Regions from separate parts of the Bacillus cereus group sp. BfR-BA-01430 genome, predicted to be linked through region 2. Evidence: riboswitches for the same ligand, from Rfam matches in the RefSeq annotation. Region 2 holds a riboswitch; the other holds the start of a gene.

Region 1 (5,719 bases), on a different contig from region 2:
TTTTTTCAATATGTATAATTTCTAATAAGAAACGCGTGTGAACATTGTTCCGCGCGTTTTTTATTTATCCCGTATTAACAAGTAGTAAATCTCCTGCCTGAAGATTCAAGAAAGAACAAGGAAGATAGGTGGGAGATGAACTGCCTGTAACAGCCTGATTGGTGAGAGCTCATAATCAGTAGGGAATGAAGCTCCCCATTGATGAAAGGTTCACTTTATCTAAAAGCGTGCTGCAATGAATAGAGGATTGGGGTTATGAGTTTTAGAGAAAATAAGGGAGGAATTTACATGTATTTACACGGCACGAGCCGGATTAATGAACAAGGACACTTAGAAATTGGAGGATGCGATACAACGCAGTTGGCGAAACGATATGGGACACCGCTTTATGTATATGATGAAACTGCAATTAGGGAAAATTGTCGTGCGTTTCACTATGCTTTTCAAAAAAGTGGGTTCTCTTATCAAGTAGCATATGCAAGTAAGGCGTTCTTGTGCATGGAGATGTGCCGAGTAGCATTAGAGGAAAATATGTCTTTAGATGTTGTTTCGGGCGGAGAGTTATATACCGCTTTACAAGCAGGGTTTCCAGCATCACGCATTCATTTTCATGGGAATAATAAAACAGAAGAAGAAATGAGAATGGCGCTAGAAGCAAATATTGGATGTTTTGTAGTAGATAACTTTTTTGAATTAGAAGTATTACATGATTTAGCAGAGCAGTATAAAAAAATTGTGAATATATTGATTCGTGTCACACCTGGTGTAGAGGCGCATACACATGAATATATCACAACAGGTCAAGATGATTCGAAATTTGGTTTTGGCGTTTCAAATGGGCAAGCAATGCAAGCGATTGAACGTACATTAGAAAAATCAAATTATAATGTGTTAGGTATACATTCACATATTGGTTCGCAAATTTTTGAAACAGCAGGTTTTATTCGTGCGATTGAAGTATTACATCATTTTTTAGAAGAAGTAAAAACAAAAACGAGCTATACAATTTCGGTGCTGAATGTAGGGGGCGGATTTGGTATTCGTTATACGGAATCGGATACACCACTTACTCATGCTGCGTATGTGCAAGCTGTAACAGATGCGGTAAGAGAGCGATTTACAGCGTGTGAGTATCCACTTCCTGAAATATGGATTGAACCTGGTCGCAGTATTGTTGGTGATGCAGGAACAACACTTTATACAGTGGGGGCAATAAAAAATATTCCTGGTATTCGTAAATATGTTTCAGTCGATGGGGGAATGACAGATAATTTAAGGCCTGCATTATATGGTGCACGCTATGAAGCGATGCTTGCAAACCGTGCAAACGCAGCAAACGAAGAAGTTGTCTCAATTGCAGGGAAATGTTGTGAGAGCGGAGATATGTTAATATGGGATGTGTACCTTCCTCAAGTAGTATCTTCAGATCTATTAGCGGTATCTTGTACAGGTGCATACGGGTATTCTATGGCAAATAATTATAATCGGATTCGTAGACCAGCCGTTGTATTTACAAAAGATGGAACATCTCAAGTGGTAGTGGAACGCGAATCGTATGAAAATATAATTGGGAACGATCGCATACGTATAAAAGAGCTTATTTAAAATAAAAAAAGGAGTTGTTCAAAAGTGAACAATTCCTTTTTCGAACAAAAAATATAAAATATATCGGAAAACTAGGATTGAAAAAAATCAGAATTATGATACAATACGAATTACAAAGCTTATCAAGAGAAGCGGAGGGAACTGGCCCTATGAAGCTCAGCAACCTGCTCATAGCAGTAGCAAGGTGCTAAGTCCAGCAAAATGGCATCCATTTTGAAAGATAAGGTAACATATATTACCGAACAGTCTTTTCGAAATGGAAAAGATTTTTTTTATGAATAAAAAGGGGGGCTGTTCGTGGGAGTGCGTGGACATTTTGATGAAGTAGCTGAAAAGATTCAAACGATGCTTGCTGATATGAAATATGGTTCTATTACAATTGTTGTGCAAGATGGGAAAGTTATTCAATTAGAAAAAAGTGAAAAGGTACGCTTGAAATAAAAGCGCTGACTAGAAAAACTAGAGGCGGTTTTAATCTATTTTATTGGATTAAAACCGTCTTTTTGCTTTTTATAGGGGGAAAAACATGTTGACATATGAAACGTGGGAAGAAGACAGTATGTCTTTTTCTGAGAGAGATGAAACGAAAGGGGCGTTAGCTGTATTAGAGTGGGCGTATAAACAATATAAAGATGAAATTATATATGCGTGCAGTTTTGGGGTAGAAGGGATGGTTCTTTTACATCTTATTAATGAAGTAAATCCATTTGCTCAAGTTGTCTTTTTAGATACCAATGTTCATTTTCACGAAACGTATGCGTTAATTGAGCGAGTGCGTCAACGATTTCCAAAGTTAAATATGATTGAGAAACAATCTAGACTGACGCTCGAAGAACAAGCGGAGAAATATGGGAAAGATTTATGGAAACATAATCCTAATCTTTGTTGTAAGCTTCGAAAAATTTTACCTCTTGAAGAATCTTTAACAAATAAAAAAGCGTGGATCTCAGGATTAAGAAGGGAACAATCTGAAACGAGGAAGCATACAAAGTTTATCAATCAAGATCATCGCTTTCAATCGATTAAAATTTGTCCGCTTATTCATTGGACATGGAAAGAAGTATGGCGCTATGTATATAAACATAATTTGCCATACAATCCATTACATGACGTTGGTTATCCAAGTATAGGTTGTGAGAAATGTACATTACCTGTAGGGAAATATGGCGATTCAAGGGATGGCCGGTGGGCTGGATCCGTGAAAACGGAATGTGGACTTCATGACCAATGAAGTTTTTAGTGATCTGAAATAGAGAAAAGAAGGAGTATAGAAAAATGATTGCAACAAATTTTTTAGTAAATCGTATTGATGAAACATATGATACAGCAAATATTGTACAAGAAATTGAGCTAGATAGCATCGCTTTAAGTGACTTGGAACTACTTGCAACAGGAGGGTATAGTCCGCTTATCGGTTTTCTAGGAGAAGAAGAATATCAATCTGTTGTGGAAATAATGCGATTAACAGATGGAAGTATATGGAGTATTCCGATTACACTTCCAGTAACAGAAGAAGAAGCAAAACAATTACAGGTAGGAGAAGAAGCTTTGCTCGTAAAAGATGGCGTCACATATGGGGTCATTCAAGTAGAAGATATTTTTACACCAAATAAGGAAAAAGAGGCATTATTTGTGTATAAAACGACTGAGGATGCTCATCCAGGGGTGAAAAAATTATATGAACGTGCAAATGTGTATGTAGGCGGCGCAATCACACTTGTGAAGCGGATTGAGCATAAGAAGTTTGCTTCTTATTATCTAGGTCCAAGTGAAACGCGTGAAATCTTTGAAAAGCGAGGTTGGAAAACAATCGTCGGTTTTCAAACAAGAAATCCAGTTCACCGAGCGCATGAATATATTCAAAAATCAGCACTTGAAATTGTAGATGGTTTGTTTTTGAATCCGCTTGTTGGAGAAACAAAATCAGATGATATTCCAGCAGATGTAAGAATGGAAAGTTATGAAGTACTTTTGAAACATTATTACCCAAACAATCGTGTTTTCTTAGGAGTGTTTCCTGCTGCAATGCGTTACGCAGGGCCGCGAGAGGCAATATTTCATGCATTAGTTAGGAGAAATTTTGGTTGTACGCATTTCATTGTAGGACGCGATCATGCTGGAGTAGGGAACTATTATGGTACGTACGAAGCGCAGGAGATTTTTAAACTTTTCACAGTAGAAGAGCTAGGAATTACACCACTCTTTTTTGAACATAGCTTTTACTGCAAGAAATGCGAGGCGATGGCTTCAACAAAAACATGTCCGCATGGAAAAGAAGATCATGTCATTTTATCAGGGACGAAAGTCAGAGAAATGCTAAGGGATGGTGACGTTCCGCCGAGTACATTTAGCCGGAAGGAAGTCATTGAAGTATTAATTCACGGTTTACAAAAAGCGCGGTAACAAAATAAGGAGGAATGTAGACTACCATAGAAAAAAATAGTCAAATGTATGGAAGGTGTAGGGCGTGAATGTTCCCAGTGCTTGCGAAAGTGACACATCATAGGATAGAACCTTGCGGGTCGTCTACACTGTCTGAAATGCGATAACCAAGCAAAAGCTAAAAAACGAAAGAAAGGAGAGTCTACTGAGCAGAGAAATATACAATACGAACTGAAATAGATTGTATATATGTACGGTGGGCTACATCGGAATTTACGCCTGTGGAGAGCTTGCACAAACCAAAGTAGCGAGAAAGTGGCAAAATGGGGTTCAAAGAAGCAGGAACACTCTGGATGTGTACATTTGTATACATTTTCAGTAGCAGAGAATAGCATGGACATAAATATTACGTGGCATACAGCTTCTGTTTCGAAAGAGGAGAGAAGAAAGAAGAATGAGCACCATAGTTTTGTCATTTGGTTTACGGGGTTATCAGCTTCAGGAAAGTCAACAGTAGCAAATGCAGTTGCTAGAAAATTATTTGATAGAAACATAGGGAATTATGTATTGGATGGGGATAATATTCGGCACGGTTTGAATAAGGATTTAAGTTTTTCCGAAAGGGATCGTGCAGAAAATATTCGTCGCATTGGTGAGGTTTCAAAATTATTTGTTGATCAAGGAACGATTGTACTTACAGCTTTTATTTCACCTTTTCGAGAAGATCGCCAGCAAGTGCGAGATATTTTTGAGAAAGATGAATTTATCGAAGTGTTTGTAAAGTGTCCAATCGAAGAGTGTGAGAAACGAGATCCGAAAGGGTTATATGAGAAAGCGAGACAAGGGGAGATTAAGCAGTTTACAGGTATTGATTCTCCATACGAAGAACCGGAAAAAGTGGAATTAACTGTGGAAACAAACCGTTATTCCATTGAAGAGTGTGCGGAACAAATCATTCGTTATTTACAAGAACGTAGTTTCATATAGGGGGATAGATTATGAGTTATGAAAAAGTATGGGCAAGCAATGAGAAATTAAATAGGGCAGAGAAAAAGAAATTAAAGAAAGATGGTTTGGAGATTTTTAAAGACATTTCATATTATGCTGAAAACGGCTTTGCATCCATTCCGAAAGAAGAATGGGATTCCTTTAAATGGGCGGGGTTATACTTGCAACGTCCAAAAGAGGCAGGGTACTTTATGATGCGTGTTAATATCCCCTCTGGTATTTTAACGAATGAACAGGTGGAAGTATTGGCTTCTATTGCAGAAGACTATGGCCGCGATGTTCTTGATATTACGACAAGACAGGCAATTCAATTTCATTGGCTACAAATTGAACAAATACCGGATATTTTCAAGCGTTTAGAAAGCGTAGGATTATCAACAGCAGGAGCGTGCGGAGATATTACAAGAAATATTATCGGAAATCCGCTTGCTGGTATTGATCGTGATGAGCTCTTTGATACGGCGCCAATTGTAAAAGACATATACGAGTTCTTTCAACATAATGAGGATTTTTCGAATTTACCACGGAAATTTAAAATGTCTATTAGTGCTAATGTATATAATGCAGCAAATGCTGAAATTAATTGTGCAGCGTTTGTGCCAGCGAGGAAAGAAATAGACGGAAATATAGTAGAAGGGTTTCATGTGCGAGTTGGTGGCGGATTATCAGCGCGTCCTTATTTAGCACAAGAACTCGATCTCTTTGTCCGCCCGCAGCAGGTGAA
Region 2 (5,719 bases):
AAAAAATATGAAGGAGGTTGATGTACTTGTTTCGCTCTTTTACAAATGGTTGCGTCGCTCTTGTGCAACGCTTTTTACCAGAACCGTTTATTTTATCCTGTTTGCTAACCGTTTTTGTCATTTTCTTTGGCATGTTTGCCACAGAGCAATCCCCCATTCAAATGATTGCTCATTGGGGTGATGGCATTTGGGGGCTATTGTCCTTCGCGATGCAAATGTCTCTTGTACTCATTACCGGCTCCGCTTTAGCAAATGCTCCGCTGATTCGAAAAGGTTTGATGAAAGCGGCGCAGTTACCGAAAACAAGCGGACAAGGTATTATCGCTATCTCTATCGTTAGTTTGTTAGGAGCCTACATAAATTGGGGATTTGGCATTGTTGTCTCCGTTTTATATGCTAAAGAAGTTGCCAAGCATATAAAGAAATTGGACTATCGTCTTGCAATCGCTTCCTCTTACTCTGGATTTCTCATCTGGCATGCTGGACTTTCTGCCTCTATTCCGCTAACATTAGCGTCCGGAGGTGAGACATTAATAAAAACAACGGCTGGTAGTCTGAAAGAAGCAATTCCCATTACCGAAACATTATTTTCACCATATGCTCTTGTTCCTATCATTGTCTTCTTCATTACAATGCCACTTATCAATAGAGCGATGCATCCAGATGCGAATCATACTGTTACTGTTGATCCAAATGTATTTCATGAAGAAGCAGCCGCTCAAGAAACAGAAGTTTCTACTTTTGCTGAGAAAATGGAAAACAGCATTTGGATTACGATCTGTATCGGTCTTTTAGGAATCATTTATATGATCCATTACTTTAATACAAAAGGCTTTAACCTTACGCTCGATATCGTTATTTTTATATTATTAATTGCTGGCCTTATTTTTCATCGTACACCTATTCAATATATTCGTGCTTTTTCTGAATCAACAAAAAGCGCTTCCGGCATTTTATTACAGTTCCCGTTTTATGCCGGAATTATGGGAATGATGATGGGGGCAAATAGCGAAGGACTTTCACTTGGTGGAGCTATTTCAAATTTCTTTATTCAAATCTCTAACGAAACGACTTTTCCTTTATTTACATTTTTAAGTGCAGGAATTGTCAATATCTTCGTTCCATCCGGAGGGGGCCAGTGGGCCGTACAAGCTCCGATTATGCTTCCAGCTGGTGCAGAGCTCGGTGTCCCCGCTGCGAAAACGGCAATGGCCATCGCCTGGGGAGACGCTTGGACAAATTTAATTCAGCCATTTTGGGCATTACCAGCCTTAGCAATTGCAGGATTAGGTGCTCGCGATATTATGGGATTCTGTGTGATTAATCTACTCTACGCAGGAGCCATCATCGGTTTATGCTTACTTTTCATTTAAATGAACATACCAAAAAGCTAGTTTTCATACTAGCTTTTCTTCTTTCATCTCTGTTTTTCTTAATAAACGAGCCGGATAAAAAGTTAAAATTGCTAAGACAAATAATATCCAAAATACATTATATAGTGAAGTACGATAGATATTGATCACTCATATGATACTTCATTTTCTATACAAGCAATCACTCTTTTCCATTGCGCAATAGATAATTGTAACGGTTCATATTTCACCGCACTGGTTAAAGCACTTTCTATATATGCCGGATTTTCACTTAAAAAATCCCAACAGAGTACTTTGGGGAGATAATACGCTTGAAACGTTTCACTTTCTTTTATAAGCTGATCAACCTCGCGCTCACAAATTCCTCTTACTAAATACTCAGTCCTTAATTCTTGATATACATTTTGTGAATACTCGCTATACTGTTTCAGTTGAAGTAAACAAATAATATATGTACGAAATACATCATCTTGCCGCTCACAACATTCCATAATTCTTTCTACTTCACTCATCGTTACTCAACCTTCCCTTGCATTCCCAAAGTAAAGTTAAAATTTCCCTTTCTGTAACATATTCTCTACAATCTTTACATTTTTAGAATTCTTTAATAGTCTCTGTATAATTTTCATCAACTCTTCTTTCTCAAATGTTTGTAACTTCTCTCTCATCACCTCTTCTCCAATACTTTGAATTTCATATACAACTGCTGCCATATGCTTACAATAGTTTTCATAAGGGCACTCACAACTACTGCTTATAAAATCTTCAAGATGAATCACTACCTCATAATCTCCGTAGTTCCCTCTTACAAGTGCAAATACTTTATCATTATGTACTTCTACATCTTCTACATATCCCTCTTCATAATATTCACACCCTCTATCAATAATGTGCTTAGGAATCCATTTTTTCATCTCGTTTATTAAAAAAGCGTACATAGAACCGTCCTTCCTTAAATTCCCTTTTGACTTCGTTTTATATTGTATGATATTCTATTACATGTCAAGTAGCAAGCCTATAAGACAACACAACTGGCACCTAATCGGCAAAGGTGTCTCTTTTCATGTTTAGCCGAATGAATGGCCTCTTTCAGGGCATATTCAACTTTTAACACTACACACTCAACACCATTCCCTTGTATCAGGCTGCTTTCGCAGTCTTTTACTCTACATATTATCTTAATTTTCGAACAAATCATAATATAAAGTGCAGGCTCATAATCAGTGAGGATTTCTCCATCCCCCCACTGATTATGAGTCCTCACTCAAATAGCGGGATAAAAAAGAGAGACTAGCTTCCTTTTCGCGCCTTATAATAAACGCCTTTTTCACTATGATGACATTCGTCATCGGCTAAAGTAATTTTCCCATCCAGTTTCAACTCATCTAATAGCCTTGATAAATAAAATTGGTGTAACATTTTTTTTGTAAATTTTCCTTCATGATTTGATTCGATATGCTCTTGAATATCCACCAATGATATCGCTTTATCCTGTTCCATCATATATTCATATACTGCATTACGCAGCTTTACGTACTTCTCAAGTTTCACCGTACATTTACAGCCCCTTTCTTCTTATTCTTTTATGATTGAATGGTTTTTTATAATAAAAAAACCTCTTCGATAAGAAGAAGTTATGTCTAATCTCTTCATCTTATCTTTCAGAACAAATATGTTCTGCTGGAATTAGCACCTGCATCGCGGTTGCTGGGTTTCTTTGGGCCAGTCCCTCCACCTCTCTGGATAAGAAAATATTCACTTTACCTCCAATGATATCCACTTCCCTTATAAATGTCAAATCATATACGTACTATGTTTTTTGTAAACTGTCCATGCTACAAGTATACACAACAAAGAAGGACTTGATGATGGAGAAACATGCACGCGGATATGTTCAAGATTCTTTTCATTCCTTACAAGAAGCAAAGTATTGTTTAAAAAATGGCTTATAAATAGTAGAAAAAGATGAAAATTGCGAGCGAATTGAACAATCTCTTCAAGCAGTAAACGATGCTTTGCAAAGATGTAATTATACTAATAAGGTTAAACCGCAATCGGCGCTGGTTTTTACGTATACTCTTACCTTAATCTCTTGGTTCTCACGAATTGTCGAAGTAAAAGTGTTACTGCTCACCCATACCGAAACAAATCGAGCCCATCTTAAAAGATGGGCCCTTCTTTACATTGTATACGGTAACACTAGTAGTGCTACTATGAAAAAATAGACTGAATTTAAAATCTCTAAAACCCCTACTTTTAAAATAGAAATTTTCTTACCATATAATAAAATGGCTCGAACGAAACTCGGAAGGAATAGAAGAGAAAGAAGCGGACTCCAAATACATAGTAGAATTAGTAACATAATATGATATCCCCAAGATAGATTCCGATAGAGCAAATTATGTTTTTCACGTATCATCGTCTTCACATAAAACGTACTTCCTAAAAAATAAAGAAAGGATACAGCTGCTATCCATAATGCAACTGCGTCAACAGTTTTCATTGAAAAATAATAGCTAATCAGACCACCAATACAAAAAATGATTATAGCACAAATATCATTCGTTAATGCACGTTCCTTTTTTTGACGAGCAAAATATATATTCACTATAAAAAGGGGAATAAGAATACCAATAAACATAACGATTTTCCATTCGTATAATAACGATATCATCCCAAATATGCCCGCAATGATAAAATATAATAAAGCGGCATATAGAAACTCCTTTTTTCGTCTCTGTTTCATATACATAAGAAATGGATACGTTGCCAAATATATAAATAACCAAGCAATAAATAGGGGAATATGATAGATAGTAGGATTACCAAGTAATACGCTAAGTAAAAACGGAATAAGCAGCATTCCCCATGCACCATGCTGCTTTGGAATTACGAGCTTCATATGCTTTTGCATCTCCTCTTTGAAAACTTTTCTCATTCCCTATTATATAAAAATCTCATATCAAAATTAGAATATATTCAATCAATTTCTTGACACTTTTGTGGATAAAAAAATACTTCTTACGAATAGTAAGAAGTATGAAAGAGGCAAACGAATATGTAAGTCGCGACCCTACTCTATATGAGTATGCTGTAATGTTTTCATATATTCACTAACGATTCGTATTCAAAATGCCATATTTCTTTTTAAATCTCATTAAAATCTTAATCCATGAAGAGCTAAATAATATAAGAAAGATCACATTTGAAATGGCATGACTTATATCAAAATAAAAACTTGTCGCATAATATGAAAGAAACGATTTCCACGTCACATCTTGTATAAAACCAAGAAGTCCCCAGGCATTCATAATCCATCCAAAGAAAAAGCCTGCTAAAAAGCCAAAAATTACTCTTCCAAGCAACTTTTTCATCATCCATGTGTTACGAAGGCATCCAGCTATAAACCCTATCATTCCCCACGAAAACATTTGCCACGGTGTCCAAGGACCTTGTCCTAAAAAAATATTAGATACAATCGCTGCTGTTGCGCCAATCATAAACCCTGCTTCACTTCCAAACACAACCGCCGATACAATGATGACAAATGAAGTTGGTTGCACACTTGGTATAATAGAAAATGGCACACGACTAACAGCCGCGATAGCCGCTAAAACAGCTACCATCACAATTTCACGTGAAACAAAAGCTCGCTTTTCAAAACGGATATAAAATGGCAACATTGTCAAAAAGAGCAATAAAAAACTAGACAACATATAATGTTTACTCATGATAAGCGACGTAAAAAGAAGTGTACTAATAATGACTAGAAAAAAACAGACTATAAAAGTAAAATATCGTTTGGACACGCTTCGTACACATCCTCCCACGTTAATGCATAAGGCAACCTTTTCCGAATAAAACGATTAATCGCTGTTGTATAAAAGAAGTTACCGCTAAAAAATTCTTTTGGTTCATCATTTATCATTACCTTTCCATCAAATAACATCATACACTGGTCCACATATTTTGCAGCAAATTCAATGTCGTGTGTTGCCATGACAATCGTTGTTCCTTCTCTTTGCAGAGCTTGAAACAACCGACCTAATTTTTCTTTTTTTGCTGGGTCTACCCCTTTTGTCGGCTCATCTAATAATAATAAACTTGGCTTTGATAATAGCGCGATACATAATGCAAGAAGTTGTTGTTCTCCACCGCTACAATCATGTGGATAACGTTCACAAATAGAACGAAGCCAAAACCGATCGAGCATATTTTCTGTCACTACATTTGCTTCTGCTCCATACAATTCACGTGCTCGTTCAAATACTTCCTCCCTCACTGTATCACAGGAAAAATGATAGTATGGATGTTGCGATACATATCCAATTTGTTTAAACCTTTCC

The links. Region 2 has a riboswitch for S-adenosylmethionine ahead of MR058_RS07020 (hypothetical protein). Riboswitches for the same ligand answer to the same signal wherever they lie in the genome.
Positions count from the first base shown of each region.
Region 1: it holds a riboswitch for S-adenosylmethionine, as region 2 does, so the genes downstream of both, MR058_RS03030 (YezD family protein) here and MR058_RS07020 (hypothetical protein) in region 2, are expected to answer to the same signal.

Region 1 covers NZ_JAKUEW010000001.1:581,860-587,578, forward strand. The annotation lists gene lysA (diaminopimelate decarboxylase) at 289-1,605, shown strand; SAM riboswitch class I at 1,722-1,832, shown strand; gene MR058_RS03030 (YezD family protein) at 1,903-2,046, shown strand; gene MR058_RS03035 (phosphoadenylyl-sulfate reductase) at 2,132-2,836, shown strand; gene sat (sulfate adenylyltransferase) at 2,881-4,008, shown strand; gene cysC (adenylyl-sulfate kinase) at 4,381-4,974, shown strand; gene MR058_RS03050 (nitrite/sulfite reductase) at 4,986-5,719, shown strand, end outside.
Region 2 covers NZ_JAKUEW010000002.1:495,635-501,353, forward strand. The annotation lists gene MR058_RS07005 (short-chain fatty acid transporter) at 27-1,373, shown strand; gene MR058_RS07010 (group-specific protein) at 1,520-1,885, opposite strand; gene MR058_RS07015 (SWIM zinc finger family protein) at 1,922-2,311, opposite strand; gene MR058_RS07020 (hypothetical protein) at 2,664-2,924, opposite strand; SAM riboswitch class I at 3,025-3,123, opposite strand; partial or broken gene MR058_RS23595 (hypothetical protein) at 3,242-3,427, shown strand; gene MR058_RS07025 (YwiC-like family protein) at 3,553-4,275, opposite strand; gene MR058_RS07030 (ECF transporter S component) at 4,487-5,182, opposite strand; gene MR058_RS23600 (ATP-binding cassette domain-containing protein) at 5,155-5,719, opposite strand, start outside.